Regions from separate parts of the Bacillus sp. M13(2017) genome, predicted to be linked through region 2. Evidence: riboswitches for the same ligand, from Rfam matches in the RefSeq annotation. Region 2 holds a riboswitch; the other holds the start of a gene.

Region 1 (16,836 bases), on a different contig from region 2:
CATGCGTCATACCTGCTACAGGAACGACAATTACATTCCCCTCAATTGGAATAAGAGGCTCGCAAGTTTTTAAACTTAATTGATCACCCACTGCATCATAATGCTTCTTAATTCGATGGAATAAGAAGATAATAACTGGTAAGAAAATAAGAATCGACCAAACTTGTGCAAATTTAGTTAAAAAGAACATGCTCATTACGATAAAACTAATAACTGCACCAATTAAATTAACCGTTAATCTTAAAGCCCATCCTTCAGGCTTTTCGCGAAGCCATTTTAATACCATCCCTGTTTGAGAAAGTGTAAATGGAATAAATACACCTACTGCATATAGTGGAATTAAATGTTCTGTTTGTCCTTGGAAAGCTACAATTAAAATAATCGAAGCAACTCCAAGTATAATAATACCGTTTGAGTAACCTAGGCGGTCTCCTCTAATCGTAAACATTCTCGGTATGAATTTATCTTTTGCAAGGTTAACCGCTAATAAAGGAAATGCAGAATAACCTGTATTAGCAGCAAGAATTAATATTAAAGCTGTTGTACCTTGTATGAAATAGTACATGAAATTACGTCCAAATGTTTGTTCAGCAATTTGAGAAACAACTGTTACTTCTTTACTCGGAGTCACTCCGTAATAATAAGCTAAAAATACAATTCCTGAAAATAACACAGCAAGTAATGCACCCATTGCAAGCAATGTTTTTGCAGCATTGTTTGGCGCAGGATCTTTAAAGTTCGGAATTGCATTTGAAATTGCTTCAACACCTGTTAAAGCCGAACTACCTGATGCAAATGCTCTTAGTAATAAAAACAAACTAATTCCTGCAACTGGTGTACCAATCGGCGCATGTAAAGTGGGTGAAACATGACCAGTTAAAATATTATATATGCCTACACCAATTAATATAAATAGTGCTAAAACGAATAAATAAACAGGATATGCTAAAACGGAAGCTGATTCCGTTACTCCTCTTAAGTTTAATATTGTAATTAATATAACAAATATAACCGCAATAATTACATTGTGTGCATGTAAGCTAGGAAACGCAGACGTAATTGCATCTGTACCAGCGGACACACTTACCGCAACAGTTAAAATATAGTCAACTAATAAAGATCCTCCAGCAATTAAGCCTGGATTCATTCCTAAATTTTCTTTTGATACAACATACGCTCCCCCGCCATGCGGATAAGCAAAAATAATTTGACGATATGATAAAATAAGGGCTGTCAATAGTACTAATACCCCAACAGCGATCGGAATGGAATACCAATAAGCGATCGCTCCAACACCTGCTAAAGCAATTAAAATTTGCTCTGGACCGTAAGCAACTGATGACAATGCGTCAGAAGATAAAATAGCTAAAGCTTTCGTTTTATTAAGCTTTTGTTCTCCAAGCTCTGTTGATTTTAACGGTCTTCCAATTAAAAATCTTTTAATAGATGAAACCAATGCTGTCCACTCTCCAATAATTTTGTACGAACTTTTCTGCTTGTTACAGCCAGTAAACTATTTCTTCAGAAAACAAAAAATGTCTACAAGCCATAGCGAAATAGACTTGTAGACATTATTTTTTTTGTCGCACAAGCTCCACCTTCCTTCTCAATATAACGCTTACGAGGTTAGCTGTCGGATTCGGGCCTATGAGTAGCCCTACCTTTTTCAAGGATTCACCCCATCGGATTATGTACTAATCCGTAAAAACGGGTCCCCCGTACCATGCGGTTTCAGCGATTTAGAAAATTGAAACTGTGGATTATAATACTCCTTTATTTTCAAAAAGTAAACAAAAATTTTTAATAAGAAAAAAATTAAAATGATTGTGCATAATCCACTGAGAAATATACATAATGAATACTAAAAAATTCGCAAAGGAGACCCATATGTCTAAAGAAAAGAAGCCTATTTTTTCCGATTCATATTTAGATGCAGTAGCAAATGAAATTAATCAGTTATATGGTAAACGTGAACAGGAAATAAATTTGACAGATAGAACGAAAAGAAATAAATAATTTGTCATAAAAAAAATAAAAAAGATAGCAATACACTTATATATTGCTATCTTTTTTATTTTTTCATACATCTAATTCTATTACAGATCTGTTAAAGGTCATCTCTTCATACACCTTTAAATTTTGATATATAGTGCTTAATAATGGTGCCGTTATAGAAAATTGCTCTGCTACATCCAGTAAATATCCTTGCAAGTGCTTCCCTTCAATAAACGAACCCTTCTCCATATCACGTTGCATCGATGACTTCATATCATACGAAATTTTATCAATCGTTTTCATATGTTCCTGGGCAATATTAACCTTTATTGGAGCTCCTAATACTCTCATGATTTGTACAGATTCCTCAAACACATTACGGATAAAATCACGGCCGCCTTCACTTTCACGAATTGGTCCAATTGGTGCACGCATTAACGTTGTCACACCGGACATTACAGTAATAAATAAATATTTATGCCACATATCTTGCGTAATATTTTCACTTAAAACAAAACTAGATTTCGTACCTGCAAATGCTTTAGAAATATGCTTTACTCTCTCTGAATTTTGAGACTTAATTTCTCCAAACACAAGTCTGTTGGCAGCGCTAGTTTGTACAATTTCTCCTTGATCGTTTAACGTCGTCTCGATAAAGCATAAACCGCCAATTACTTTTTCTTCGCCGAATTCTTTTTGTAATAGTGATAAATGAGCGATACCATTTAACAATGGAATGATTACAGTACCTTCGCCAACAAACGGCTTCAAATCTTGAATTGCCTCGTTTAAGTGATACGCTTTTGTTGAAAATAAAATGACATCAAATGGAGAAGTTCTCTCTTCCTTCGTTATTAATTTCGGTTGAAAGGAAAAATCCCCGTTAACACTTCGGATTACAAGTCCTCTTTCCTCTAATTGTTTTTTTCGTTTATTACGAACAAGAAATGTAACATCTTCTCCCTTTTCGACTAATCTGCCACCAAAAAATCCTCCGACTCCACCAGCGCCTAATACTAAAATCCGCATACAGCATCCCCCTCTTCAAAATACAATTTTATAACTTTTAGTATACATAACATTATACATGTCCTCTGCTAAATAAGCAGAATTTTCACTCTCAATCGAGTGTAAAACAGTGGTTATTTTCAAATAAATTTGGGCATGTTGTTTCTATAGCATATATGGAAAGGAAACAATGTAGATGGAGGCAATACAAGCAATTGAGGAAAAAGATGTAGCAACAGCTATATTTCAATTTATATTCCCGTTTTCGTTTAAAGCTGGATATGAACAAGAGATGTTCCCTTTCTTACAAAAAAACGATTTTCGTCCTTTTCGGCTCGATCATCTCGATGATGAAAATACATATTATGGGGAGTTTAAAGTTTCACATCAAAATATGGAAGCATACTATCTTTCATTTACCAATAAAATTCTCTTTCCTCACTCAGAGCATCAAAAGGGCTTGCAACGTTATTCAAAGGACCTTAACTTAACTGGACATTTAACAACAAACCTTACTTCAATCCAATTTAATATACACTCTATTGATGTAACACTTTGTCCTTATGAACTTGGCTTCTTAACAATTCGAACAGAAGTAAACACTGCTCCAAACATGACTTTATCTGAAGCAATCGAATTCGCTGCCCGCTTCCGTGTACTTGAAACTAAAAATGATACAAATGAGACTATTTGTATTGAATGTAACGGAAAAAAGTATTCCCAAGTTGAAAAATTCATTTTTGGTTATTTATTTCATGGCGTAACTGATTTCTTTGAAAAGAAGAGATTAAGAAGTTCATACTTTCAAACCTTCCCATTCTTTGAAGACCAAAGAATGTACGTTCAAACTTTATTGTCACTAAAAGAAGGTATGGAACTTAATGAAGTGGATGTTTATCGTACTTCTAGTCTTTCCGGATTAACAAGTGATGGTAAGCCATATGTGAGTGCAAATAACCTTCCTTACATTCATGACTATTTAAAAAAACACGCTTACCAGAGGTGGGCTCCAAATCGTTATTTCATAATGGAAGAACACATTTTTACATGTGTAACAAATGAAGGAGAACGCGAAATTGCTAAACTTGCTAGTCAAATGTATGGGGAATTTTATTACGCTTTATTATTAAATCTATTCCATAAAATTGTTTTATTAAAAATGGCAAACGCCTATGCTGAGCTAAATATTGAACAAGATACTAATGAAATAGAGAAATTAATTTATTCGATCAATTCGTTCACTGCTAATTATTTTTCTTTAGAATTAGTATCCCAATCACAGAGTGAAGATATTTTCTTCCGCTTAAGAAAACTTTTTAATATTGAGGTTCTATACTCGAACGCGAAACAAAATCTTGATAGTTTGTTTAAATATCAAGAAAACGTCGCCTCTAAAAAAGATAGCCTTTTATTATTAATTTTAACGCTCTACTCTGTAGTGGGCCAAATGTTAGGGTTTACTATGATTGACCTTTTAAGAAACACCGATTCAAACAAAATATCGTCACCTCTTGAATTTTTCGCTCTATTAATTGCGATTAGCGGTATTGTCATTTCACTTATTTTAGGATCCCAAAGTTTATACCAATGGGGTCTACAACATAAACGAAGAAAAGCTTGGGTAAAACAAACTGTACTTTCTGCTGTGAGAGAGAAAGACGATAAGAAGTAAAGAAGATTATTTTTAAACTACAAATACGTAGTACAATTCAGTAAGTGAAATTTTTATCAGCGATTTTCAAATTATATCGGCGCAACTCGAAATATATCAGCGATTTTCAAATTATATCGACGCAAATCAAAATATATCAGCGATTATTTAAACATATCGACTTACCGACAAAAAACGACAAAAAAGAATCGAATATGAAAAAGGCTAATCCAAAATAAAATTTAGATTAGCCTTTTTCCTCTTACTTCCCTGCTTCGATTTGCTCTAATGCAGCAGCTACTTGCTCTTCCGTTAATTCATGTTGTATTACGTAGCGGTTACGTGGACTTACACGACATTCATGAGAACATGCACGTAAATATTTCGCTTCGTTTTCTTCAGAACATAAAATTTTCTTATTACATTCTGGATTTGAACAGTTTACATAGCGCTCACAAGGTTCACCTGTAAAGTGGTCTTTACCAACGATAACATGTTCTTTTTGGTTTACAGGTACAGCGATACGCTCATCGAACACGTAACATTGTCCATCCCAAAGCTCACCTTGTACCTCTGGATCTTTTCCGTACGTTACAATTCCGCCGTGAAGCTGACTTACATCTTCATAGCCTTCACGAACTAACCAGCCAGAAAACTTCTCACAACGAATTCCGCCTGTACAATAAGTTAAAATCTTTTTACCTTCAAGTACTTCTTTATTTTCACGAATCCAATCTGGTAATTCACGGAATGATTCGATATCAGGTTTAATCGCACCTTTGAAGTGGCCTAAATCAAACTCATAATCATTTCGTGCATCAATGATAACTGTATCTTCTTGTTTCATTGCTTCATAAAAATCTTTTGGCTCTAAATACTTCCCAGTTATTTCGTGTGGGTTAATGTCATCTTCTAGACGAAGTGTAACTAACTCTGGACGAGGACGCACGTGCATTTTCTTGAATGCATGACCATCAGCTTCATCTATTTTAAATACGATACCGTCAAAACGTGGATCATTGTTCATTGCTTCCATGTATTTCTCTGTTTGTTCTACAGTTCCAGAACAAGTTCCGTTAATACCTTCTTTTGCTACAAGAATTCTTCCTTTTAATTCAAGTGAATTACAAAATGCTAAATGCTCTGCCGCGAATTCTTCTGGGTTTTCAATTGTTGTGTACATGTAATATAGTAATACTCTGTATGGTTTTGTAGTTGCCAATGTATTTCTACCACCTATCTAATTTTTAAAATCATGTATAAGTTAACGTTCATATCAAAACATATATAATAAGAAAATGAATCCCATTTTCTTTTCTTTATACTATTTTCTATCAGTTAACAAAAATAAAAAACAAGATTACACATCAAAACACTATGGTTATGTTGTAATCCCAATATATTATATATCATACAAATGCAATTCCATCAATTAATATGCTGGATTATCGGCTTTATGTTCACATAAATTTCAAAATTGACCCTTTAATTTATTATGTTTCCCTACGTCATCACACCATAAACTCCCAATTTATTTTACATTATCACACCATCCATTGCATAAAGGCATATAATTTGCATTAAGGAAACTTTCGTGTTCAAATGAAATTATCACATAACATATTTAAATGTATTGAAATAATGAGTAAGAATACATACAATAATTTCATCAAGTTAACATTTTAAAGGGGAAAACTACTATGAATAAAGATATAACAAAAGATGAACATCTCCCTTCTGAAAGTACAACTGTACAATCAGCTCACTTAGCTTTAAGTGGAGAAACAAAAGGTTGGAAAAGACTGTTACCATTTTTAGGACCCGCTTTTATCGCATCCGTTGCTTATATTGACCCTGGCAACTTTGCTACAAATATCGCAGCTGGTTCACAATATGGATATTTACTATTATGGGTTATACTCGCTTCTAACTTAATGGCTGTATTAATCCAAACTTTATCAGCTAAATTAGGAATTGCTACAGGAAACAATTTACCCGAAATAGCTCGTGAAAACTTTCCAAAGCCTGTGTCTATCGGTTTATGGATACAAGGTGAACTAGTTATTATGGCTACAGATTTAGCGGAATTTATTGGAGCTGCTTTGGGGCTTTACTTACTATTTGGAATCCCGATGCTACCTGCCGCTTTAATTACTGCAGCCGGATCATTTATTATTCTTGAGTTTCAACGTAGAGGATTTCGTCCACTAGAAGCTATTATTACAGGAATGATTTTCATTGTAGTAATCGCTTTTGGAATTCAAGTTTTTTATGCAAAACCAGAATTAAGTCCCCTTCTTTCAGGACTATTTATTCCAAGATTCCAAGGTGTAGATAGTATATTACTTGCAGCAGGGATTTTAGGTGCGACAGTTATGCCGCATGCAATCTATTTACATTCCGCCTTAACGCAGCGGCGCGTAGTCGGAACAAATGATGAACAAAAGAAAAAGATTTTCCGCTTCGAGTTTATCGATATTATTATTGCAATGGTTATTGCTGGAGCAATTAATGCAAGTATGTTAATTGTAGCAGCTGCTCTATTCTTTAAAAACGGCTTGCACGTTGAAGATTTAGATGTTGCTTACACTCAATTTACCAATTTAGTAGGTCCTGTATCGGCTGCATTATTTGGGATTGGACTTTTATCAGCAGGACTATCTAGCTCTTCTGTCGGTACAATGTCGGGTGATATTATTATGCAAGGTTTCATTCGAATGCATATTCCGTTATATTTACGCCGATTTATTACAATGATTCCACCATTAGTTATTATCGCTTTAGGTGTAAATCCAACTTACGCTCTCGTTATGAGCCAAGTCGTCTTATCATTCGGTATTGCATTTGCATTAGTACCACTTATTATGTTTACAAGTAATAAAAAGATAATGGGTGCACTCGTTAACCACCGCATAACAACATTTATCGCATGGATAATTGCTATACTTGTTATCATTTTAAATATTTTCTTACTGTATCAAACTTTTGTAGGGTAATGAAAAAGGGTATTCCAATTTTAATTTGGAATACCCTTTTTGGATGAAATGATTTTCTTCTAGTTACCACTTATGTATGTCCCTCTTTCCGGCATCATGATACCATTTTCAGTTCGAAAGTAAAGTGGCAATCCTTCCGCAAAAAACATACTTACCTTGGACGGATCTTGCCTTTGATGATGAATATGTAAATGCGGCTCACTTGAACTTCCTGAGTTACCGACTTGAGCAAGAACCTCTCCTTCATTTACATGTTGTCCTTCCCTCACTTTAATTGATCCTTTCTTTAAATGGGCCAGAACCATAAATGTCCCTGATTCATCTAGTCGTAAATAAATATGATTACCCGCCATTGACTGAAAATCATCCTCTCCTGGAACTACATCTTTTTCATCATTATTGATAGATACAACTGTTCCAGAAGCTGGTGCCATTACTTCCGCTCCATATATTCCATAATCCTCTAACTTACTACTTTTCACTTCAGCAGGTGGAATAAGAACATCATATGCCCAGCGTTCATTTGGTTTTATAACATGATAGTTCGTTTCTAATCGATCACCACCCCATCCCACTAATGCTCGTTCATTCAAAGGAAAGCGAACTACTGCTTTAGGATTCATAGAATGTACATCTGCTGGATAAGCAAGTCCTCCTATGTTAGCAAACCACCCTAAAGGCCAAGCTCCAATTATAGAGAAAAGAACGATGAAGAGTAGCGCTCTATCTATTCGCTTTCTGAAAATCCCTTTCCACACAAATAGTAAAACTGATCCTATTAAAATAAAGAGTGATACTATGCTAAAGGCTTGTATACTCCACCAAAAAATGACTGATATAACGCCTTTAGCTACATAAACTAAGATCCAACTTATAATTAAAAAAGAAACTATAATCACTAATAAAAATTTCTTCCACATGTCGCATCCCTACTCTCATATCCTTTTTTTCAATGATACAAAGTAAAAATTACGACATATAAAAGAAATACTTACGACTTTCTTACTTTTTTATACTGCGGTAATTTCACAGTGAAAACTGTTTCTTTATCGTTACTACGTACAGTTAGATCCCCTTGATGGAGCTCGGCTATACTTTTTGAAATTGCAAGCCCCATTCCTTTCCCACCAGTATAAGAACTACGTGATTTTTCACTACGATAAAATTTCTCAAAAACGTAAGGAAGGTCCTCTTCCGGAATACATTGTCCAAAATTTTTAATTTCTACTTCAACATTCATTGTTTTATTGGAAATTCCAATTGCAATTTCCTTTCCATCTTTTCCATACATAATACTATTACCTATTATATTTTCAAATAGTCTCACTATAAGTGCCACATCAACTTCTACATACAGCACTTCATCACTTTTAATATAAAAGCTCATATTAGCATCATCTAATTGTGGTACAAAGCCAATCATGATTTGTTCAATTAATGCTTTCATATCTACTTCATCTTTATGTAATTCAATCTCTCTATAATTTATTTGACAGTATTCTAATAAATCATCTACTTGATGTTTTAATTCATAACTTTTTCGCTTTAATATACTTACATACTGTTCACATTCTTCTCCATTCGAATGGAGTTTATTTCCTAACAGGTCCGCATAACCGATTAAAGATGTTACTGGCGTTCGTAAATCATGAGAAATATTACTAATCATTTCATTTTTCATTTCCTGTGATTTTTTTTCATTCTCGATAGACTCTTTTAAACTTTTGACCATTCTATTTACATTCGTCGCTAATTCACCAATCTCGTCATTTTTTGAAATAGGTATATGTACTTCAAAATTACCATTACTTATTTCCTTCACGTTCTTATTAATTTCAGACAATCTTTTCATCATTGTTTTTGTCATACATGCAAAGTATGTCGTAGTAAAAATCAAAAAAACTATAAAGTATAAAAATGAATATTTTTCTTCTAACGCATTAACATGACTATATATATTTCCAACTAAAATTTGAAGCACTATTATACTTACAGTCGCTAACAAGATGCTACATATGAAAGCTAAAAAAAATTTCGCCCTAATACCCTGTAAAGATCTAATCTTCAATTTTATATCCGACTCCCCAAACATTTTGTATAAACTTCGGTTCTTTTGGATTCTCTTCAATTTTATTTCTTAATCTTGCAATATGAACCATTACTGTATTATTACTTTCATAGGCCCTTTCTTTCCAAACGCTCTCATATATTTCTTCAATAGTAAATACACGATTCTTTACAGCGGTCATTAAGTACAAAATATCATATTCAGTTCTCGTAAGATTGATTGTTTCTCCATATAACATTACAGTTCTAGACACTTCATCTATTTCTAAACCTCTAATGTTTATTTTCTTTTCTATTTCTTGGGCAGCATTTTGATTGAAATATGTATACCTTCTTAATTGAGCTTTCACTCTCGCTATAAATTCAATTGTACTGAACGGCTTCACAATATAATCATCTGCTCCAGTACTAAATCCTATTACCTTATCTACGTCCGATGATTTTGCGCTTAAAAACATAATTGGTAAACTATGTTTCTCTCTAATCCTTCTACACAATTCTATTCCATCCATTTGTGGCATCATAATATCCAAAATAGCAAGTTGAATTCTGTTATTATTTATTATTTCTAAAGCCTCTTCTCCATTATGAGCACTAAAAACTTTAAAACCTTCTTGCATTAAATTTACGTTCACAAATCGAACAATATCTTGATCATCATCTACAATTAAAATTGGATTTTTCTCCATATACAAACCTCTTTTTGAAATATATTCCACAATCAATTTTATCATAAATTAAAACCGTACTTCTCACTTGAATAATCTTTATTTTCAGACTAGATTATATAATAAAAACACATTCTAGTTTCAGAAGAAATGGAGTGAAAGCATGTTTCCTATATTGAAAACCGACCGACTCATTTTACGAGAACTTAAAGAAGAAGATGCACCGAGTATACTACAATGCTTTTCTAATACTGACGTACTGCGTTATTATGGCCAAAAACCATTACAGGATCTTGATCAAGTGAGACAAATTATTCATAACTTTAAGCTGAGTTACAATGCAAGAAGCGGTATAAAATGGGGAATCGAATTAAAAGACACGAAAGAACTCATCGGTACCATTGGTTTTCATGATTGGTCTTCTGAGCATAAACGAGCCAATATAAGTTATGCCTTTTTGCCTGAACACTGGGGAAAAGGATATGCGACTGAAGCTGTTTCTGAGGTTATATCATACGGTTTCCATACGATTCATTTAAAGCGGATTGGAGCAATTGTATTTCTTGAAAATGAAGCTTCCAATAAAGTACTATTAAAATTAGGCTTTGAAAAAGAAGGCGTTCTAAAAAATTATATGTATCAAGATGATGTCCCATATGATACGAATTTTTACGCTTTATTAAAATCGGTTTAATAGAATTCATGTGTAAAAAACCTTACTTTTAAAAAGTAAGGTTTTTTATATTTATTCATTAGCAATATAAGCATTCTTATAAGTATAAATACCACCAAATTGATGCTTTTCAATTCCTTTTACATAATCCTTTTGTACATATGCTGAGCCAATATGATAAAGCGGCGCTACCGCAGCATCTTCTAATAATACCTGCTCGGCTTCTCGCAACGCTTCCCATCGGTTTTCCGTATCTAGTACAAAATCCGTTTTCGCTTTCTTTATTAATTCATCGTAATGAACATTAGAATAATTCATTTTATTATTCGGATTCCCTGTCGTAAATAACTCTAAATAACTAATTGGGTCTTTATAGTCAGGTCCCCAGTTTGCCATAGTTATATCGTAATCACCTGCTTGTTCTAACTGTAATTTTTGCTTAAATGGCTGTTGTTTAATTTGTATCGCGATTCCTTGCAAATTCTTTTCTAAATCACCTTTTATATATTCTGCCATCCGTTTTGCATTATCTTGTTCAAACGTTAAAAACTCGAGGTTTACTTGCTCTACTTCAAGCTCTTTTTTCGCTTCTTTCCAAATCTTTTGCGCATTTTGCAAATCATATGAAGAAAGATCTCCGTTTTCTTTTCTAAAATCTTTACCAGTCACTTCATTTACATGACCAACTGGTACAAGTCCACTTGCAGGTTTTGCTCCGTTATTAATAAAGTGAGCAACGAAATCATCTTTATTTAACGCTAATGAAATAGATTGACGCACCTTTTTATTTGCTAACGCGGTATTTTTTTCATTAAAACGAAGCATGGCAATTCCAGGATCACTCGACATATGTAATTCCTTATTCCCTCTATACTTGTCTACAATTTGCGAATTAATAGGTACTCGATCCAAATCTCCGGCTTCATATAAATTTACAGCTGTCATTGTATCCTTTACGATATGAAAGTTTATTTCGTCTAATTTCACTTTCTTTTGATCCCAATATGTAGCATTCTTCTTTAATTGAAACTCTTGTTCATGCTTCCATTTTTCTAATACAAATGGACCGTTATATATGAGATTACTAGGTTCCAATGCATAATTGTTTCCTTGTTCTTTCAAAAATGATTCATGCTGTGGTAAGTATATAGGTAGTGCTAACAGCTGTAAAAAATATGGAACCGGCTGTTCGAGTTCAACTTCTAACGTATAATTATTTATTGCTTTAACCCCAAGTGCATCAAGAGGAATTGTTCCCTTATTAATCTCTTTCGCATTTTTCACATAAAAGAGCATGTATGCATATTGAGATGCTGTTTCAGGATTAATTGCACGTTTCCATGCAAATATAAAATCATTTGCTGTTACATTATCCCCATTTGACCATTTTGCATCTTTACGCAAGTCAAATGTATATTTCTTACCATCTTCACTTCTTTTAAACGATCTTGCGACTGCTGGAATAGGCTGATCTTGATCATTTAATACATATAACCCTTCAAATATATTCTGCATAACGTGTGATGATGTACCATCCATTGTTTTAGCAGTGTCCAGAGAAGGAATTTCTTCTGATACTGTTACATTTAACACTTGTTTTTTAACCTCTGTATCACTTTTATTCCCTTTATTATTACAAGCTGTTAACAATAAAGATGTAACAAGTGCCATTACCATTAAATGGCTCTTTTTTCGCTTCATGAGTTGTTCTCCTTAAATATAAAATATTATAAAGCGTAATATATTATAGCAGAAATACTACCAGAAAGATGCGACATTCTTTTGAATATTTATTCGTTCAAGAAAAAAGCTATCCTTTTAAAGGATAGCTTTTTTCAACTGCCACATAATTATCTATCTTTGCAAACCTCGTTTATAACGACTTGCTTCAAATATAATACGCTCTTCATCTAACGTTTTACATTCGCCATTCCAAACGACACGGTTTCCATTAATAATGACATCGCTAATATCTTTTCCACTGGCAGCATATACAAGATGCGATAACACTTCATCTGCTGGTTGTAAATGCGGCTTATTAGATGGGTCAATCGTAATAAAATCGGCACACTTTCCAACCTCAAGTGATCCTGTTTGTTTCATGCCGATTACTTCAGCAGCTCCTTTAGTCGCAAGTGTAAGAGCCGTTTCAACTGGTAACGCTGTTGCATCTTGATGAATACCTTTTTGTAATAATGTTGCTATACGCATTTCTTCAAACATATCTAAATTGTTGTTAGATGCCACACTATCTGTTGCAATTCCTACTTTCATTCCTGCTTCTAGCATCGCTTTTACATTTGCTATACCAGAACCTAGTTTTAAATTACTATTCGGGTTATGAGCTACTCGAACGTCATGTTCTGCTAAAAAAGCACGTTCATTTTCATTTAATACTACACCGTGTGCAATAACTGTTGGGCGTTTAAACAATCCACAACTTGCTGCATATTCTACTGGACGTTTTCCATATTGCGCTTCAATATCACGTACTTCACGCTCTGTTTCAGAAAGGTGGATATGAACCATCGTTTGATTCTCTACTGCAATCCGTGCGCACTCTTCTAACAATTCTGTACTACATGTATATGGACTATGTGGTGCAACCATCGTAGTTAACATGCCACTTTCGTTATAGTAACGCTTCACATATTTCTCAGCTTCTTCAATCGCTTTCTTTTCATCGTCTTTCGTTCCGAAGCTAAATAAAGTCCTTGAAACAGCAGCTCGCATCCCGCTCCTTGATACCGTTTCCATAATTGCGTCTTGATCTACTCCAATTGGATTAAACATGTCAGAGAATGATGTTGTACCACTTTTCACCATCTCAAGTAATCCTAATTCCGTACTAGCGACCGCAATTTGGGGAGTAAATTGACTTTCCAGTGGCCAAATTCTCGTCTCAAGCCATGGCTGTAATAACATATCATCTCCAATACCTCTTAAGAGACTCATTACAACGTGTGTATGTGTATTTACAAGCCCTGGTAAAACCCACTTTCCTTTCATGTCAATTACTTCATCTACTTCAAAATCATTAACGAATTCTCCGCTCTTTACATCTATAATTTGATCATTTTCTACAATGATATATCCATTTTCTATCACTTCGTTTTGTTCATTCATCGTTACAATTGTAGCGTTTACATAAGTTGTTTTCAAAAGTATTTCCCCTTTCAACTCTATGAAGTTCCCTTTAATAAGTTACCACCATTATAGTAACTTATTAAAGATTAAGAGTCAAAAGATAATTTTAATTCTTTCGTTATTTTTCCCTTCAAAATGCTATATTGCTTTTCATTTGTATCTGCAAATGCTTCTTCCCGATTTGATTCCACACCCAAGTAATTCAGGTTTTCATTGAATTGAGACTCTGTAAAATCAAACCTCTGCCCATCTATAAAGTTATAAAAATGCCACACACCCCCTATTTTTGTCTTTTTAATTTTCCCTCCGTATATATCTTGAACGACTAGAGCCGTTACACCACACTGTCCCTTTGCTGGATTTTCAATTGTCCACTTTGAACTTGTTTCAATCGACCACGATTTTATTAGTGCTTCATATATTCTTTTTTCCTTTACATCATCCATTCTAATCTTCCCCTACTATTAATAGTTTTACACATCATATTTCAAAAGAGGTAGTAAACGATCCTTAAAGACAGTTGATGGCGTCTCTCCTATTAACTGTGCTCCCATTTTCAAGTAATATCCTTTTGCATTCGGATCACTATCAATCGTAAAACTTTTTAATCCTAGTTCATTGGCTTTTTCTATTACATACTCCCAAAGTATTTTCCCGTAACCTTTTCCTTTGTAATCAGGATGAATGTACAAGAAATCGAGAGCTTTATCATTACGTAAAAATGAGAAAAAACCAATCTTCGCATTATCGTTTTCTAAAACATATACAAAATTATTTTTTATGTATTCTTCTGTAATTGTTAAATCTTCCTTACAAGCAAGTATGAATTCTTCACTATAATCCCACGTTTCTTTTGATTGTAGTGCGAATTCACTTAATTCATTTGCTTCACTTAATAACGCTTTTCTTATCTTCATGATTCTTTCTCCTCACCTTCGATATATACACTATAAAATGATTCGAAAATTAATTTAAAAAACCTCTTATTTCCGTAAATAAGAGATTACTTTTATAATTCTTCATAATAGATAATAATTTTTTAAAAGAAAAAAACGCCATTCCTGAAAATTGGCGTTCTTTTCTTTCAATCTTTATAGCATATTATTCTAAGAATCATTCTTATATTTCTATGCAGTTTCTACTACCGCTTCAAGCATTGTTCCATTTTTAGCATAATTCGTATGCCAAGAAAAAGCTTTTTCTAAAATATGAGGAGTTTGTCCACCTCTTGTTTTTGCTTCTTCGTAATAAGCACGTAGTTGATCACGATACATTGGATGTGCGCAATTCTCAATAATAAGTTCCACTCTTTCTCTTGGCGCAAGTCCCCTTAAGTCGGCATACCCCTGTTCAGTGACAATAACATCTACATCATGTTCAGTATGGTCTACATGCGAAACGAAAGGAACGATACTTGAAATGTTACCACCTTTTGCAATCGATTTCGTAACAAAGATAGCTAGGCGTGCATTTCTCGCAAAATCACCAGAACCACCAATACCATTCATCATTTTTGTACCTAAAACGTGAGTAGAGTTAACATTTCCGTATATATCTAATTCTAAAGCCGTATTAATTGAGATTAATCCAAGGCGACGAATGATTTCAGGATGATTGGAAATCTCTTGTGGACGCATCATTAATTTGTCACGATATTTTTCAAAGTTAGAAAATACTTGTTGCATTTTCTCTTCAGAAAGCGTGATAGAACAACAAGAAGCAAAATTGACTTTTCCAGCATCCATAAGATCAAAAACTGCATCTTGTAAAACCTCGGAATATACTTCTAAATCTTCAAATTCTGAATCTAACACTCCGTGCAATACGGCGTTAGCAACTGAACCAATTCCTGATTGTAACGGCGCTAAACGATTTGTTAATCGGCCTACTTTGACTTCTTCTCGAAGGAATTCTATTAAATGCTGTGCCATAATAACCGTTTCTTCATCCGGAGGAACAATTGTCGATGGCGAATCCAATTGATTCGTAAACACAATCCCCTTTACTTTTTCAGGATCAATTGGAATACCGATTGTTCCAATTCGGTCATCTGTTTTCACAAGCGGAATTGGAAGCCTCTCCCCTTGTTTACCTGGTTCATATAGATCATGTAGCCCCTCTAATTGCGCGGATTGAGCCATATTCATTTCAATAATAATAAACTTAGCATTTAAGGAAAACGCTAAGGAATTTCCAATTGAAGTGGTTGGAATAATCATTCCGTCCTCTGTAATCGCAACCGCTTCCAAAATAGCGAAATCTATATCCAGAACGTCAGCGCGGAGTAACTCTGCTGTATGAGACAAGTGTTGATCCACAAATAAAAAGTCTCCGTTATTAATTCCTTTTCGCATCGTCGCGTCAGCTTGGAAAGGTAATCTTTTCCCTAAAATTCCTGCCTCAGCAAATAATTTGTCTACATCCGAGCCTAAAGAAGCCCCAGTATAAACATTTACTTTAAAAGATTCATCATTCTTAACTCGGTTTACAAGCGCAAATGGGACTGCTTTTACATCACCTGCACGTGTAAACCCACTTAAGCCTAAAGTCATTCCACTTTGAATCCAAGAAGCTGCTTCTTCAGGTGTAACTACCCGTTCTTTTAGACGTTGATCTCTGATTCTATCTAAA
Region 2 (16,836 bases):
AATTATTCGTAAACAGAAAGGATGTTTATATGTTTAACCTTTCAAAACATAAAACTTCTATTAAAACTGAAATTATGGCAGGTATTATTACCTTCTTAACAATGGCATATATCATTGTCGTAAACCCTGTCATCCTTGGGGATGCAGGTGTTCCATTTGAACAAGCATTTACAGCAACAATTATTGCTGCTGTTGTCGGAACATTATTTATGGCAATCTTTACAAACTTACCAATCGCAATCGCGCCAGGTATGGGATTAAATGCTTACTTCTCTTACTCTGTTGTAAAAGCACATGAAGGCATGACTTTCGCAATTGCATTCTCTGCTGTATTCGTAGCAGGTATGATTTTAATTTTGCTATCATTTACATCTTTCCGTACAAAATTAATGGAAGCAATTCCTGAAAACTTAAAACATGCAATTACTGCTGGTATCGGGCTATTTATCGCCTTTATCGGTTTACGTTTAACAGGTATCGTTACAAAAAATGATGCAAACTTAGTTGGACTTGGTGATCTTCACTCTGCTCCAGTTCTACTAGCATTAGCTGGACTTGGAATTACTATTATCCTTATGTCTTTAAATGTAAATGGCGCACTATTTATCGGCATGCTATTAACTGGTATTATCGCTTTCTTCACAGGACAATTAACATTCTCAAATGGTGTTACATCAATGCCTGGATTACCAGAAGGAATTATCGTTTCAAATCCAATTACTGCTGTATCTGATGTAATTAACTACGGATTGTACGGCGTTGTATTTTCATTCTTCCTTGTTACATTGTTCGATACAACAGGTACATTACTTGGGGTAGCTCAACAAGGTGGATTTATGAAAGATGGGAAACTTCCAAAATCTGGACGAGCTCTTCTATCTGACTCATTCTCGGCAACAATCGGTTCTATGTTCGGAACAACACCATCAACAGCTTACATTGAATCTTCTGCTGGCGTTGCAGCTGGTGGTCGTACTGGTTTAACAACTGTTACAGTAGCTGTTCTATTCGCACTAGCAGCATTCTTTGGACCATTAGTAAGTGCCGTTTCTGGTGTATCAGCTATTACTGCCCCATCATTAATTATCGTTGGTAGTCTTATGATGGGTTCAGTTCGTCACATCGATTGGGACGCATTTGATGAAGCATTCCCAGCATTCTTAGTAATATTAAGCATGCCACTTACATCAAGTATCGCAACAGGTATCGCACTTGGATTTATTTCATACCCACTTATGAAAGTAGCAAAAGGTAAATTCCGTGCTGTTCACCCACTTGTATATGTATTTGGAATTTTGTTTGCTTATCAATTAATATTCTTACCACATTAAAAAAGTAGAGCATCGAAATCCGATGCTCTACTTTTCTTTTACAACAATCATTCAAACTATAAAGGCACCTCCAAAATATGAAGAAGGTTATAACCTTTTAATACTTCTCTTCTACCTTTAATTCTTTACTGCACTTTTGAATGAAAACTGATGAAATAACCATTACTATGCCCACACTAAAACTAATAAGTTGATCTAATAACATTTCATCATGAATAAACCAGCGAAGTAAAAATACGCTACCAAAAATAAACATCATAATAAATCCAGTATGTCTAAGTCCTTTATATACATTTTCCATATGTATCACCTCTTCACATACTTTTATCCATATTATACCATAATCTAAAAACGTGTATAACCAATATTCGGTATTGAAACCAATAATAAAAAGACTGCAGAGAACTCCATCTCCACAGCCTAATTATTATTTTTGCAAAAACGCCTGCAAATCTGCAAACTGTCTCTTTGCATCTTCATAGCCTTGCTCATATAGATTTTGTAGTTTTGCTGTATCTTTTTCCATACGATCTACTTGAAGCGGCACTTCTGGACGAATAACAAATAAATTCCCAGCTTGTTCTTCTTTTTCAATGTAGTGAAGTGTTTCATTATACACTTCATAACGATTCAGCATCGTGTTAACAAGGTTCGGATATTTTTTATAAGCTTTCGCTGCAACCCATCCAAACTTTGATTTTTTCTTCGCGTAACCATGATTTCTCGTTAAAATAACGACTGATTTTTTAAAACCATCTTCCTGTGCTTTACGAACTGGAATTGGATCCGAAATCCCGCCATCTAATAATTGCTTACCACGGTAATTTACTACAGGTGCAATGAAAGGCAATGAACTAGATGCTTGTAATAAATTTAGTGCATCATCATTCGTTCCTTCTTTTTCAAAATAAACAGACTGTCCTGTTTCACAATCTGTCGTTCCTACAAGGAAACGCTCTTGGCTATTAAAGTATGTTTCAAAATCAAACGGAACATGCTTTTCTGGAATCTCATGAAAAATGAACTCCATATCGAATAACTGGCGTTTTCTCCATAAATTTTTATACGATAAGTATTTTGGGTGTGATGCATAATCAATATTTACTGTTTTATTTCTATTTCTTTGTCTGGAAAGATACGACGCTGCATGACAAGCACCAGCTGATACACCGATTACATATGGAAAATATAAATCTTGTTCCATAAAGTATTCTAATATCCCGCCCGTGTACACACCACGCATACCGCCGCCTTCTAATACTAACCCCGTATTTTCAAGCATGTTACTCTCTCCTCTATATATATTGACTCTTTAATTATTCACCATGTTAAGTATCTTTTTCTATTATATATGAGTTCTTTCAGAAATTATATTCAAAAGACTTGAGAAAAAGGAGTTTTTTCTTCCAATTATATTTCCAAATGGTTGGAGACATCCTTTATAAATCTTTGAATAAAATCTTGCTCTTCTTTCGTATATCTATCTAAAAATAACAGCCACTTTTCTTCAGCTTGTTTATGTAATTTATCATGAGCTTTATATATTTCATTTCCGCTTTCCGTTAAACGGAAGAAGATTTCTTTTTGATTATCTAACATTTGCATCTTCTCAACGAATTTCTTTTGAAACAACTTTGTACAAATTTTAGAGATTGCACCCTTCGTCATTCCCATTTCTGTCGTAATAGCAGTTACATTCATCAAACCATTTTTCCCGATACACTCGATCACATGTAACTCAGATAAAGACATACCACTTATACCTGTCTCACGAAGAAATTTCTCATTTTGCCCTTTCAAATGTTCTTCTTTTTTATGCAAAAGTGTACGAATGTCCGAAAGTATTTCCATTTGTTTCGTTGCATAATCCAATCCGTTCGCCTCCTGAGTTTCTAAAGAAACAAATTAACTATATACCATTTTAAAATCATTTTTTCATATTTACAAGTGAGAAAATCATGTTAAAATAAATTTAGTTTCCAAGGAAACTAAATGACAAGGAGGTTAACATAATGAAAAAATCCAAAATACATTTCATTTTATATGTCGTCTGTATGAGTGCCTTACTCGGTTCCTTCGCTCAAAATATTTACACGCCTATCTTGCCCATGATTCAAGGTTCTTTTCACACTTCTCTTTATCTTGTAAATGTAACAGTTTCCCTTTTCACATTCGTTCTTGCGATTATGCAGCTCATATATGGACCTTTGATTGATACAAGAGGGAGAAAATCTGTCCTTATCCCTAGTTTGATCATTAGTACAATTGGTTCAATCGGATGTGCTTTTTCAGCGAACATATATGTATTTCTATTTTTCAGAGCTGTTCAAGCTATAGGAATAGCAGCTATACCTGTAGTAGCAGCAACGATTATCGGCGATTTATTTGAAGGAAAAGAACGAGGAGAAGCAATGAGCCTGTATCAAATGTTACTTGCTCTTGCACCTGCGATCGGCCCTCTCATTGGTGGTTATCTAGGCAGTATAAATGGCCACGTATCCGTATTTCTCTTTTTATCTATACTTGGCATTCTCTTATTAACGATAAATATTTCACTACTTCCAGAAACAAAACCAACTGTAAGTAAACAACCGCAAGCAAAAAAGAATTACTGGTTTATCTTAAAAAATAAAACTGGATTTTCTATTACTCTTATTGGCTTCATTCAATTTTGTATTTACTTTTGCTTCCTCGTTTTTTTACCGAGCATTTTAACAAATTCATTTCACTTAACTGCAAGTGAAATTGGTCTTATGTTTGTACCGATGTCTCTTTCTATTATGCTAGGAAGTTATTGCTACAAGTTTTTGCAAAAACGCCTCACAACAAAGCAAGCTTTATTCATTACAAGTTTCTTCAATATTATATGTGTCACTTTATTCTCTTTCACATATAGCATCAATATCACGTTCATCATTATCGTTACATCTTTGTACGGTTTTAGTATGGGACTTTCTATGCCAACTCATACTACTTTATTAACAGAAGAATTTGTACAAGAACGCGCAACAGCTATCGGTATGTACAACTTCATCCGCTATCTTGGTATGGGTACAGGGCCACTTATAGGTGGATTTCTTTTATTTAACCAAAAATACTTTTGGATTTTCTTCCTAGGCGCAATTATGTTTTTACTTGTAATCTTATATGCAATGAAAATGCTACGCTTTCATGCTGTACAAAAAGTAAAATAGGGCCCCAAAAAGGTCAGCTCTATTTTACCCTCTTTGATCCGCAACAATATGAATATCAATAAATTTTGTTTGTCTCATAATTTCATTTACAATAGAGCCTTTTCGTATTTCTTCCCACCTTGTTCTTGCCGATTGTCCAAGTAAAATTTGCGTCACCTGTAATCTTTTTGCCACTTCAATAATAACATCTGCTGGCTTTCTTCCTTTTGCTTCTTCTAATACAAAGCTTGCATCAAATTGATTCGTTAGCAACTTCCACTCTTCAATCGTCTGCTTTTTTCCAGCTGAAATAGAATCTATATTTTCCCTCTCAACGTTTAATACGTACAATTCAGCATTTAACCGATCAGCCATGCGCCATCCCCGTCTTATTAATTTCTCCGCTGTTGAACTGTATTGTACACAAACGAGAATTTTTTCTTTTACGCCAATTGGTTCTATTACTGTTTGGCTAATTTTCTCGTCCATATCATCGGCAACTTCTCGAAGTGATAATTCCCTAAGTGCTCCTAAATTATTAAGTGTAAAGAAGTTTTGTAAGCTTTGCTGAATTTTTTCTTCTTTATATATCTTTCCGTCTATTAGTCTCTTCCTTAATACCTCAGGCGTTGCATCAACGAGCTGAATTTCATTTGCTTTTTGTAAAATAAAATCTGGAATTCGTTCTCTTACTTTTACATTCGTAATTTGAGCTACAATATCATGAACACTTTCTAAATGTTGAATATTAAAAGCTGATAATACCGATATACCAGCCTCTAACAATTCCTGCACATCCATATAACGTTTCTTATGTTTAGAACCAGGAACATTACTATGCGCAAGTTCATCCACAACAACGACTTGCGGTGCCCGTTTTATAATTCCTTCCACATCGAGTTCATAAAACACTTTCCCTTTATAATCTATTTCTTTTAAAGAAACTTGTTCTAAATCAGCAATTGCGTCTTCTGTCTCTTTTCTCCCGTGCGTTTCAATTAAACCAATTACAATATCCGTACCATCCTTTTTCATCTCTCTAGCATCATAGAGCATTTTATAACTTTTTCCTACGCCTGGAGCTGCTCCTACATATAGCTTTAACTTTCCGCGATTTTGCTGACGAATATATTCTAAATATTCCTCTGGCGTTCGCCTTTGAAACTTCGGTTCATAATCATCTGCATACAAAATAAACACTACCTTTCATTCGAAACAACGCTACCTCAATCCATTAGATTGAGGTAGCACTGTTACTATTTCATTAATTTCTGTAATGCCAAATTTAGCTTTAAGACGTTCACTCGATCTTCTCCAAATAAACCAAGTGCTGCACCTTCTGTTTGATCTTTAATCAACTGATCCAGCGTTTCTTTCGGGATTCTCGTTAATTTCGAGATGCGCTCTACCTGTACGGACGCCCCCTTCGGACTAATATCAGGATCTAGCCCTGAACCTGAATTCGTTACTAAATCCATCGGCACTTCTGTAACTGGAACAGTTGGATTTTGTTTCTTCCACTCTTCAATACTTTTCTCTACCCGTTTTGCTAAATCTGGATTAGATGGTGCATAGTTATTTGAACCAGATGCTTCAGCCTTATATTCAATACTAGAAACACGCCCTTGAAAATAACGTGGATCCGTGAAGTTTTGACCAATTAATTTAGAACCAATCACTTCATTTTTATCATTATATATTAGACTTCCATCCGCATTATCCTTCATCACTGCTTGTGCAATACCAGTAACAATAAGTGGGTATACAAGTCCACACAACACTAGAAATGTAAAAGTAATACGGATAATTGGTGATAGTATACTTTGTTTCTTCTCCATCTTTTTCCCCTCTTCCTTATATAAACAAGCCGACAATCATATCAATTACCTTAATTCCAATGAACGGAACGATAACTCCGCCAAGCCCATAAATAAGTAAGTTTCGGCTAAGCAATGCATTAGAACTCATCGGTTTATATGCAATACCTTTCATCGCTAACGGAATGAGTAATGGAATAATAACAGCGTTAAATATTAATGCTGATAAAATCGCTGACAGTGGTGATGTTAATTTCATAATGTTCAATGCCTCCATTTGCGGAATCGCAAGTGTAAACATTGCTGGAATGATTGCAAAATATTTCGCTATATCATTCGCAATACTAAACGTCGTTAACGCACCTCGCGTCATTAACAATTGCTTACCGATTCCTACAACCTCAATAATTTTCGTCGGATTCGAGTCTAGATCAATCATGTTCGCCGCTTCTTTCGCTGCTGTCGTACCACTATTCATCGCTAATCCAACGTCCGCCTGTGCTAATGCCGGCGCATCATTTGTACCATCACCTGTCATCGCTACAAGCTTCCCTTTATCTTGCTCTGCTTTAATAACAGCAATCTTATCTTCTGGTTTACACTCGGCAACGAATTCATCTACTCCTGCTTCTTTTGCAATCGTTGCTGCTGTTAACGGATTATCACCTGTACACATAACCGTTTTAATCCCCATTTGGCGCAACTGTTCAAAACGATCACGCATACCCGGTTTTACTGTATCCTTTAAATAAATTAAGCCATAAATACGATTATCTACTGCAACTACAAGTGGTGTTCCGCCCTCTTTTGAAATTAAGTCTGCTTTTTGATTTACATCTTTCGGAATTGTTCCGCCTTGTGACTCAACCCATTCAATAACGGCACCTACAGCACCTTTTCTCACTTTCGTTCCGTCTTGTAAATCAACACCACTCATTCTCGTTTCTGCTTTAAACGGAACAAACTCACCTTGTTCTGCAAGTTCTCTATTATATGATATAGATTTTCCCTGCACATACTCGATAACAGATCGGCCTTCTGGTGTTTCATCTAAAACAGAACTAATAGCAGCCCACTTTCCAACTTGCTCAATCGTTTCATTTCCTACAGGTAATAATGTATGAGCCATTCGGTTCCCAAAAGTAATCGTACCTGTTTTATCTAAAATAATTGTATTAATATCGCCCGCAGCTTCTACTGCTTTCCCTGACATCGCTAACACGTTAAATTTTGTTACCCGGTCCATCCCAGCAATACCAATTGCCGATAATAGCCCACCAATTGTCGTTGGAATTAAACAAACTAATAATGCAACTAGCACAGCAGTATCAATTTGAAAACCTAAATAATTTGTAAAAATCGGCAACGTCATAACGACGATCAAGAAAATAAGAGTTAAGCTCGTTAATACTGTATTTAAAGCAATCTCATTCGGCGTTTTTTGACGAGCAGCTCCTTCTACTAAAGAAATCATTTTGTCGATAAATGATTCACCAGGATTACTCGTAATGACAATTGTAATTTCATCACTTACGACCATCGTTCCACCTGTTACGGAACAAAAATCACCGCCTGCTTCTTTTATAACAGGAGCTGATTCCCCTGTAATTGCAGATTCATCTACAGATGCTAACCCTTTGATTACTTCACCATCACTTGGAATCATTTCTCCTTGTTTTACGATAACAACGTCACCTTTTGTAAGATCAGTTGCTGAAACTTGGACAATGTCTCCATTTTCTTTTACAACATTTGCAAACACATCTTTCTTCGACTGCTTTAAAGAATCGGCTTGCGCTTTACCACGACCTTCTGCTAATGCCTCTGCAAAATTCGCAAATAAAACTGTAAATAATAGAATGAGAGAAACTGTTATATTAAACCAACCTGGTATACTACTAGAACTACTTGGAAGAAAAGATAAAATGAACGTAATGATAAATCCAATTTCCACAACGAACATAATCGGATTCTTTATCATGACTTTCGGATTCAATTTCGCAATGGATTGCTTCATCGCATGTGTTACGATATCACGATCCATCGTTTTCGCTTGTCTAACTTCATCTTCTACAGCATGTATTTGTGACTCATTTAATTGTTTTTCTTTTACTACTACCGGTCTCATCATTTACCCTCCATTACTTCAATGTAAGAAATTCTGCAATTGGTCCGAGTACTAACATCGGGAAGAATGTTAATGCACCGACAATTACAATTGTTCCGATGAAGATGCCACCAAATAAACTATTATCTGTACGGAACGTTCCGACTGTTTCTGGCACTACCGTTTTTTCTTTCAACGAAGCTGCCACAGCTAGCATCGTAATTAAACTGAAGTAACGTCCTAAAAACATAACTAAACCAGTCGTAATATTCCAAAACGGTGTATTATCTCCTAATCCTTCAAATCCAGATCCGTTATTCGCAGCTGACGATGTATATTCATATACAACTTGCGTTAAACCGTGGAAACCGGAATGAGAAATAGCATCCGTCCCTAAATTTGTTGAAAGAGCTAATGCCGAAAAGCCTAAAATGAGCAATGGATGAAATAAAATCGTGACCGCAATTAATTTCATTTCCTTACCTTCAATCTTTTTACCTAAAAACTCTGGTGTCCGTCCAACCATTAACCCAGATATAAACACTGCAATAATTGCATACATAATAATATTTACAAAACCTGCTCCAACGCCGCCATATACTGTGTTTAACATCATATTTACAAGTGGAACTAAACCGCCAATTGGTGTTAACGTATCATGCATCGTATTAACGGCGCCTGTTTCAGCAGCTGTCGTTACCGTTGCGTATAGTGAAGAAAATACTGTTCCAAATCGTACTTCTTTCCCTTCTGTACTTCCTTGTACATGTTCGATACCCATTCCATTTAATGCCGGATTCCCGTTTAGTTCAGATGTCGTAATTGTTATAAATCCTAGTAAAAACACCATAAAAAGTGAAACGAAAAGGATGCGACCTTGTTTTTTATTTCCTACCATTCGTCCGTACGTAAATGGAAGTGCTGTTGGTAATAACATCATAAGCATCATTTGCAAAATATTACTCATTTGTCCTGGATTTTCAAAAGGATGCGTAGAGTTTGCTCCGAAAAATCCACCGCCATTATTTCCAAGTTCCTTAATGGAAACGAATGATGCAACAGGTCCACGTAATATACTTTGTTTTGCCCCATCAATCGTTTGTGCTGTAACCGCTCCATCTAACGTTTGCGGTACGCCAAGTGCGACAAAAACTAGTGCCGCAATAAATGCGATAGGAAGAAACACTCTCGTTAACGCTCTCGTAAAATCAACGAAAAAGTTACCAAGTTCTTTTCCAGCAAGTCCTCTTATAAAAGCCATAACGAGCGCCAATGTCGTTGCTGGTGCCGCAAACATTAAAAATGTAATCCCGATTAATTGTGATAAATAGGATAAACCATTTTCACCGCTATAATGCTGTAAGTTTGTATCAGCCATAAAACTAATCGCTGTATTAAAAGCGAGCGTAGGCTCCATCCCTTCAATATGCGCTGGATTTAGCGGCAACACACCTTGTAATCTGAAAATGAAATATACAATAACAATCATAAATCCGTTGAGTAAAACTAATGATAATACGTACTGTTTCCACGTTTGATTGTATTCTTTTACACCCGTAATTTTAAAAATAAGTTTTTCAAAAGGCCCGAATACTTTATCTAGCATTTTGCTACCTTGAAAAGCTTTTTCTAAATAAATTCCCATTGGCTTTGCTACTAAAATAAACAAGAGCATTGTAATAATGACTGCAACCCAAATCATAATGAATGATTCCCCCTAATTAAAACTTCTCTGGATTTAATAATGCATACACTAAATACACTGTAATTGCTGCGACAATAACCGATAAGACAATCATCATGATTGCTTTCCTTCTTTCACAACTTTATCTGACCAACTTGCAAGACTTGCCATTGATGCAACTAATAAAATAAAAATCCCGACCATTACAACATCTAACATAGCTATCCCTCGCTTTGTTTTTGTTAAAATTTACCATTTGAATATTAAAAAAGAACACTGAGCTCTACTCAGTGTTCAAAAAATGAACAACAAAAAGTAAACCTCCTCTCTAAACGCTTACGAGGTTAGCTGTCGGATTCGGGCCTAAAGAGTAGCCCTACTTTCAAAACTGAAAGATTCACCCCAAGTGACGATGCACAAAATTGGTTCCCCCGCTCCATTTCTGGAACTCAGCGATTTTAGGTTTTTTTGGAAATTTTATGAATGATTTATGAGAGTAAATATACTCCTCTATATTTCACTTGTAAAGGGTTAAATTACTGAAAATAATAATATTTACATCCATTTAAACGCTTACATTGAAGATTATTACTATTATTTCATCTATTTTCTTTATTTCTCTTCTCTTTTCTTAAAAATGACCTTTTAAATATGAAATAAAAAGAGCGAATGAGATGAAGTGCATAGCTTGTTGCACTCAGCATTCGCTCTTTTTTATTCAACCTTTATTCTCCTCGTAAAAATGCACGTAAATTTCTCCCACGAATATAAACTTGTGTCAATTCTGCATGTAGCTGCTCATACTCGGTAATATCCACCTCTAAATACAAAGCATCTTTTGATGGTAATATAATATACGGCCCTGGAAAAAGGGGATCGATCTTAACCAATTCTTGAACTCGCTCTACCGATACTGCCCAACGATTTGCTATATCTCCAAGTAATAGTACCTTCATCATTTCTTCCCCCGCCCTATTCAAAAAATAAAAAAGAAATATTATCACAATTTGTAAACACGACAAACTTAGCTCCAATTGTTTCATAGAGCCTCGCTGGATATCGTTTATTCCTTGTAACAACAGTAATAGGTGCTTGAAAAGAAAAGCGAATGTGTTCTGTGAAAAAACTAACGATTGGAAGCTCATCCCCTAGTAAAATCACCTTCTTAATACACTCAAAAATACTAGTAAAGTCCTGCTCCTTACTGCAGCTATAAGTCCAATCAAACCCACAATTCCTAACTTCAGCCGCTATCTCTTCATTTGCTGTAAAAATAATTAACTCATGTTGAAATGATACTAGATCTCTTAAACTATCTACCTTACTTTCTTCTCCAACACAAATAAGTGTTAGTTCCATGTACCTCATCCTCCTTAGTATAAAAGAAATCAAACATAAATTGATATTCCCCTATACTAATCAGATCTATGAAGTGATGTATCCATCATGGCACCGTCCTCTCTCAAGACGCTTACGAAGTTAGCTGTCGGATTCGGACTTTGAGAGTAGCCCTACTTTCAAACTTGAAAGATTCACCCCGAGTGACACTGCACAAATTGGTTCCTCCGCTCCATATAATTGGACTCAGCGTTTACAAAAAAATGTATTCTGGCTGATATATTACTCCTGTATTTTGAAAAAGTAAACAGAAAAAAAGCCAGTTATAAAACTGGCTTTTCACTTACCTATGCACGCGTTCTATTCACTTTATATGCAAAATGATTCGTCGGTCCATGACCACTACCAATATTCAATGGCTCTTCAATTGCTATACTAATAAATCGTTTTGCTTCTTGAACAGCATCTTCAATTGAGTATCCTTTCGCAAGTCCTGCTGTAACCGCTGAAGCAAATGTACACCCACTTCCGTGCGTTTGCTTTGAAGGAATTCGCTCGCTTCTAAACTCAATAAATTTTTCTCCATCAAAGAGGAAATCAATTACTTCATTACCTTGATATTCTGCATGTCCGCCCTTCATAAGCACATATTTAGCACCTAATTCGTGCAATACTTTTGCAGCTTCCTTACTATCTTCAACATTATGAATCTCCATCCCAGTTAACACTTCTGCTTCTGGGACATTCGGTGTTATAACAGTTGCTACTGGTAATAAATATTCTTTTAATGCTTGCACTGCTTCTTGTTGTAATAATGATGCACCGCCCTTAGCAATCATAACAGGATCTAGTACAATATTATTCCAGCCAAATTTATTAATATGTTCTGCTACAATTTGAATAACTTCGCTGCTAAATAACATTCCTAGTTTCACAGCATCTGGTGTTAAATCCGTACCAATTGAATTCAACTGTTCCGTAATACCTTCTAACGAAACTGGATATACCCCTTGAACGCCAAGCGTGTTTTGAGCAGTAATTGCCGTAATAGCCGTCATTCCATACACACCAAGCTCTTGGAATGTTTTTAAATCTGCTTGAATGCCGGCACCGCCGCCACTATCAGATCCTGCAATTGTTAAAGCTTTATTTATTTTCATCCCACTCATCCTTTTCTATCCAAAATAGCGATGATAAATTGTTTTTGCTTCGCTTATATCTTTCGTTCCATGTACAAGTACACGACCATCTTTAAAAGCAACTAATCTCTTTTCTTCCACAGAAAATGATAATAAATATGGATTTACATTTAAATCCTGCACACGATCATTCAGCAGCTCTTTATATCTTTCAAAATCTATTTCCTCTTTATGAGGTGGTCTAATTTGAACTGTATTTCTCCCGCATAAAACTGCTGTTTTCGATGTGTTTTCTTTATTTAAATACGGGTATATCGCATTCTCTCCGCACGAAGGACAATTGTGTTTACGAAGCTTTTGCACATTCATACATGAATATTCATTCTTCCATACATCAAATGACACAAGTCCATCTCGCAGTGATTCGTAATCTTCTACTAACAGTTTAAGAGCTTCTGTTACTTGATGAGAAACGACGAGAGATACAGCAGGTGATATAATACCCGCTGTATCACATGTTGCCCCGCCAAGCGGAATCGACTGTAATAAACATGATAAACATGGTGTTTTACTAGGAAGGATTGTGTAAGAAAGACCGTAACTACCTACACATGCACCGTAAATCCATGGAATAGAATATTTTTGTGCTATATCATTCACAATAAAGCGTGTTTCAAAATTATCAGTCGCATCAATAATTACATCAACATTTGTAACAAGTTCTTCTAGCTCTTCAGCTGTTACATCTTGAACGAGAGCTTCTATTGTTACATCACTATTGATCTCTTCTAAACGTTTTTTAGCCGCTATAGCTTTTGGAAGATTATTCTTTACGTCGCTCTCTGCATACAATTGTTGTCTTTGTAAATTACTCCAATCTACATAATCACGGTCAACAATTGTTATCTTGCCAACACCTGCTCTTACAAACATCTCTGCATTTGCACTACCTAATGCACCTGCACCGATAATAAGCACATGCTTTTCTCTTATCTTTTGCTGTCCTTCTTCTCCAATTGGAGAAAATAGTTCTTGGCGAGAATATCGATTATTCAACTACGCTCATTCCTTCTAAAGGACTACTTGCAGTTGCACAACGCTTACGTGCAATACGACCTGCTTCAAAGCCTAAACGTCCTGCCTCAATACTTAATTTCATTGCTTGTGCCATTTTAATAGGATCTTTTGCTCCTGACACAGCCGTATTTAATAACACACCATCCGCTCCTAATTCCATTGCAAATGCCGCATCAGCTGGACTACCAATACCGGCATCAACGATAACTGGTACTGTCGCTTGTTCAATAATGAAGCTCAAATTTAATGGATTTACAATACCAAGCCCTGAACCGATTGGTGATGCTCCTGGCATAATCGCATGCACGCCAAGCTCTTGTAATTTACGTGCTAATACAACATCATCAGATGTATATGGAAGTACGATAAATCCTTCTTCTAGTAACATTTCAGATGCCTTTAACGTTTCTACCGGATCAGGTAATAACGTTCTATCATCACCAATAACTTCTACCTTTATCATGTCACAAAGCCCAGAGGCTTTTGCTAATTTTGCAATACGAACAGCCTCTTCAGCGTTTTTTGCCCCTGCTGTATTTGGTAATAACGTATATTTTTTCACATCAAGTTTCTCTAATAAATTAGGTTGCTTTGCATCAAAGATATCCATACGACGTACTGCAAACGTTAAAATTTCAGCTTGAGAAACGTCAATTGCCTTTTGCTGCACGTCAAAATCAGGGAATTTACCTGTTCCTAATAAAAGTCTAGAATGAAATGAAAATGGTCCAATGTTTAACATAATCAACCGCCTCCTACGAAAGTTACAATCTCAATTTGGTCTCCATCAAAAACAGATGTATCTGTATGATCATCTTTTTGTAAAATATCTTTATTACGCTCTACTACAACAATTCTGTTATCTAGCTCTAAATGTATAAGTAGCTCGGCTACTGTTTTTACACTCTCTGGCACTTCAATTTGATTACCATTAATTTTCAAATTCAAACTTCCATCCCCTTTCTAAACCGTTTTAGAAAGCAATGAATCTAGCAAATGATTCTCTTGCTTTCCTTCTATTAAATCAGCCATATATTGGCCAGAAACAGGACTTAATAAAATACCGTTTCGATAATGGCCCGTGCAAGCATATAAACCTTTTATTTCTTCATGCTCTCCCATATAAGGAGCTTCATGATTCGATTGTGGTCGTAATCCTGCCCACGTGCTTTCCCATTCTGCTTCTTTTAAAGCTGGCAATATTGTATAAGCACGCTCTAATATAGAAGTTATACTTTCTGGCTGCACAGTTTTATTGAACGTATGTGGCTTCATTGTTGCCCCAATTACGTAACGTCCACCGCGCTTTGGAGTAATGTAAAATCTTTCTTGAAAAATAGGTGCTTTTAAAAGTTGTTTTCTACTTTTTACCGCAACCACTTCTCCTTTAACTGGATATGTACCCCAATCACGGTGAAAATAACTGAGTAACTGCGTACTCCATGAACCTCCTGCAATAACGACTTTCTCACATGTGACAATACCTTCACTTGTAATAACTCCAGTCACTTTATTATTTTCAATACGGATATCAAATACTTCTGTTTGCTCATATATATCCGCACCGGAAATTGTCGCAGAATGTGCAAATGCTTTCGTAAGCTCTGGTGCAATAACATGACCGTCTTTCGGATAATATACTGCTCCTATAATAGATTCGGATAGATATGGCTCTTTTTCCCGCACATGGTCTCCCGTTAGAAAATAAGAATCTTCACCTGTTTTCTGCTGCCAATCCATAATGTGAAGAATTCTTTCCTTCTCATCTGCATTTTGAGCAATACGATAAATTCCTTTTTCTTCATATCCAATATCAATACCCGTCTTTTCACGTAAAACTGCTGCAAGTTGTGGAAATATAGCTCGGCTTTCTCTAGCAAGTTCAAATAGCGGATCATACGCATCCCATTCTGCTTGAACACCAAGTAAACCAGCAGCTGCTTTCGAAGCTTCCGATGCAATTCTTTGCTTTTCTACAATCGCTACTTTATGTCCTCTTTCTGCTAGAAAATGTGCAACTGAACTACCAATTACACCACCACCAATAATCGCTACATCATACTTCTCACACATGTTTTTCCGCCCACTTTCTTATTGATTCCTTATAAGACTTCGCTTTGCTATACGGGTTACTACTACTTAAAATTCCAGACATAACAGCAATTCCACTTACTTCACTTGCCAGAATATCCTTTGTATTCTCAGGAGTAATCCCTCCAATAGCTATAATTGGTATCGATAAGCTCCTTGCAATGTCCGAAATTTCTTCAAGCCCTCTCGCTGGCATACCTTTTTTACAATCTGTCGGAAATACATGGCCATAAACGAGTGAATCCGCTCCATTTTTAAATGCTACTATCGCTTCATCTAGCGAATGCACAGAATAACCGACATGCAAATAAGAAAACTTTTCTTTCACTGACTTTACATCTGTGCTTCGATATCCTAGTTGAACACGAGGAATATTTAATAAAATTGCAATATCAATTCGATCGTTTATGACAATTTTAGAAGCCGGAAAGCCCTCCATTAACAGAATTTCCACACCTTCATATAATTCCTTTGTACTCTTCTCACGCTCACGAATATGCAAATAATCAATCTCACTCTCAATTTGCATCGCTACATTCACTAACTCTTCGAATGGCATATGGCCATTTGAGATTACGTGGAGCTCATTTTTCATATTCATTCGCCTACTTTAAAATATTTTCGAATAGTTCATCGGCTGGGACGGTTTCTTTTGTCATTCCTTTGTCCTTCAGCCACTTATTTTGTTTCTCCCAAGACTCTTTTGAATCTGATAAGAATGGCTCATCTTTCGTTTCCATCTTCTCTAATAAAATTTTCATACTTTCCTTTTCAACTTCTGGCACAAGTGGGAAGTTTTCTTTTTCTTGATGATTTAATAAAATATTTAATGCTTCATCTGGATTTTTCTTCATGAAATCATAGCCTTTTTTCGTACCACGTAAGAAGGCTTGCAACGCTTCTTTATCTTTTTTCAACGTTTTATCACCTGTTACAAATACAAGCTCATGATAATTCGGTACACCATAATCTGCTGGATTAAAGTACGCTGGTTCATGACCTTCATGACGCATAACAGGTACTTCATGGTTAATGTATGCCCCTGTTACCGCATCCACTTTTTTCGTAATTAATGCTGG

The links. A riboswitch is a leader RNA that binds a small molecule or an ion and turns the genes downstream of it on or off. The one in region 2 is predicted to bind cyclic di-AMP.
Region 1: another riboswitch for cyclic di-AMP. It lies ahead of CGQ22_RS15805 (APC family permease); the one in region 2 lies ahead of CGQ22_RS27655 (SipW-dependent-type signal peptide-containing protein).

What each region holds. Positions count from the first base shown of each region.
Region 1 is NZ_KZ268505.1:129,765-146,600, reverse strand. It holds gene CGQ22_RS15805 (APC family permease) at 1-1,456, opposite strand, end outside; cyclic di-AMP (ydaO/yuaA leader) riboswitch at 1,601-1,747, opposite strand; gene CGQ22_RS32495 (hypothetical protein) at 1,888-2,016, shown strand; gene panE (2-dehydropantoate 2-reductase) at 2,080-3,024, opposite strand; gene CGQ22_RS15795 (hypothetical protein) at 3,200-4,675, shown strand; gene trhO (oxygen-dependent tRNA uridine(34) hydroxylase TrhO) at 4,917-5,876, opposite strand; gene CGQ22_RS15785 (Nramp family divalent metal transporter) at 6,355-7,650, shown strand; gene CGQ22_RS15780 (M23 family metallopeptidase) at 7,710-8,570, opposite strand; gene CGQ22_RS15775 (HAMP domain-containing sensor histidine kinase) at 8,642-9,742, opposite strand; gene CGQ22_RS15770 (response regulator transcription factor) at 9,708-10,406, opposite strand; gene CGQ22_RS15765 (GNAT family N-acetyltransferase) at 10,549-11,079, shown strand; gene CGQ22_RS15760 (peptide ABC transporter substrate-binding protein) at 11,131-12,759, opposite strand; gene CGQ22_RS15755 (bifunctional S-methyl-5'-thioadenosine deaminase/S-adenosylhomocysteine deaminase) at 12,913-14,238, opposite strand; gene CGQ22_RS15750 (YunG family protein) at 14,292-14,651, opposite strand; gene CGQ22_RS15745 (GNAT family N-acetyltransferase) at 14,679-15,122, opposite strand; gene CGQ22_RS15740 (acetyl-CoA hydrolase/transferase family protein) at 15,333-16,836, opposite strand, start outside.
Region 2 is NZ_KZ268518.1:9,222-26,057, reverse strand. It holds gene CGQ22_RS27705 (NCS2 family permease) at 30-1,331, shown strand; gene CGQ22_RS27700 (hypothetical protein) at 1,429-1,632, opposite strand; gene CGQ22_RS27695 (patatin-like phospholipase family protein) at 1,759-2,613, opposite strand; gene CGQ22_RS27690 (MarR family transcriptional regulator) at 2,742-3,203, opposite strand; gene CGQ22_RS27685 (MFS transporter) at 3,344-4,525, shown strand; gene kdpDN (KdpD-like non-kinase potassium sensor) at 4,550-5,704, opposite strand; gene kdpC (K(+)-transporting ATPase subunit C) at 5,761-6,342, opposite strand; gene kdpB (potassium-transporting ATPase subunit KdpB) at 6,359-8,449, opposite strand; gene kdpA (potassium-transporting ATPase subunit KdpA) at 8,463-10,130, opposite strand; gene kdpF (K(+)-transporting ATPase subunit F) at 10,150-10,227, opposite strand; gene CGQ22_RS27655 (SipW-dependent-type signal peptide-containing protein) at 10,227-10,331, opposite strand; cyclic di-AMP (ydaO/yuaA leader) riboswitch at 10,432-10,577, opposite strand; gene CGQ22_RS27645 (hypothetical protein) at 10,838-11,071, opposite strand; gene CGQ22_RS27640 (hypothetical protein) at 11,085-11,471, opposite strand; cyclic di-AMP (ydaO/yuaA leader) riboswitch at 11,565-11,712, opposite strand; gene thiD (bifunctional hydroxymethylpyrimidine kinase/phosphomethylpyrimidine kinase) at 11,798-12,619, opposite strand; gene thiF (thiazole biosynthesis adenylyltransferase ThiF) at 12,626-13,645, opposite strand; gene thiG (thiazole synthase) at 13,638-14,408, opposite strand; gene thiS (sulfur carrier protein ThiS) at 14,411-14,614, opposite strand; gene thiO (glycine oxidase ThiO) at 14,630-15,739, opposite strand; gene tenI (thiazole tautomerase TenI) at 15,732-16,352, opposite strand; gene CGQ22_RS27605 (ABC transporter substrate-binding protein) at 16,363-16,836, opposite strand, start outside.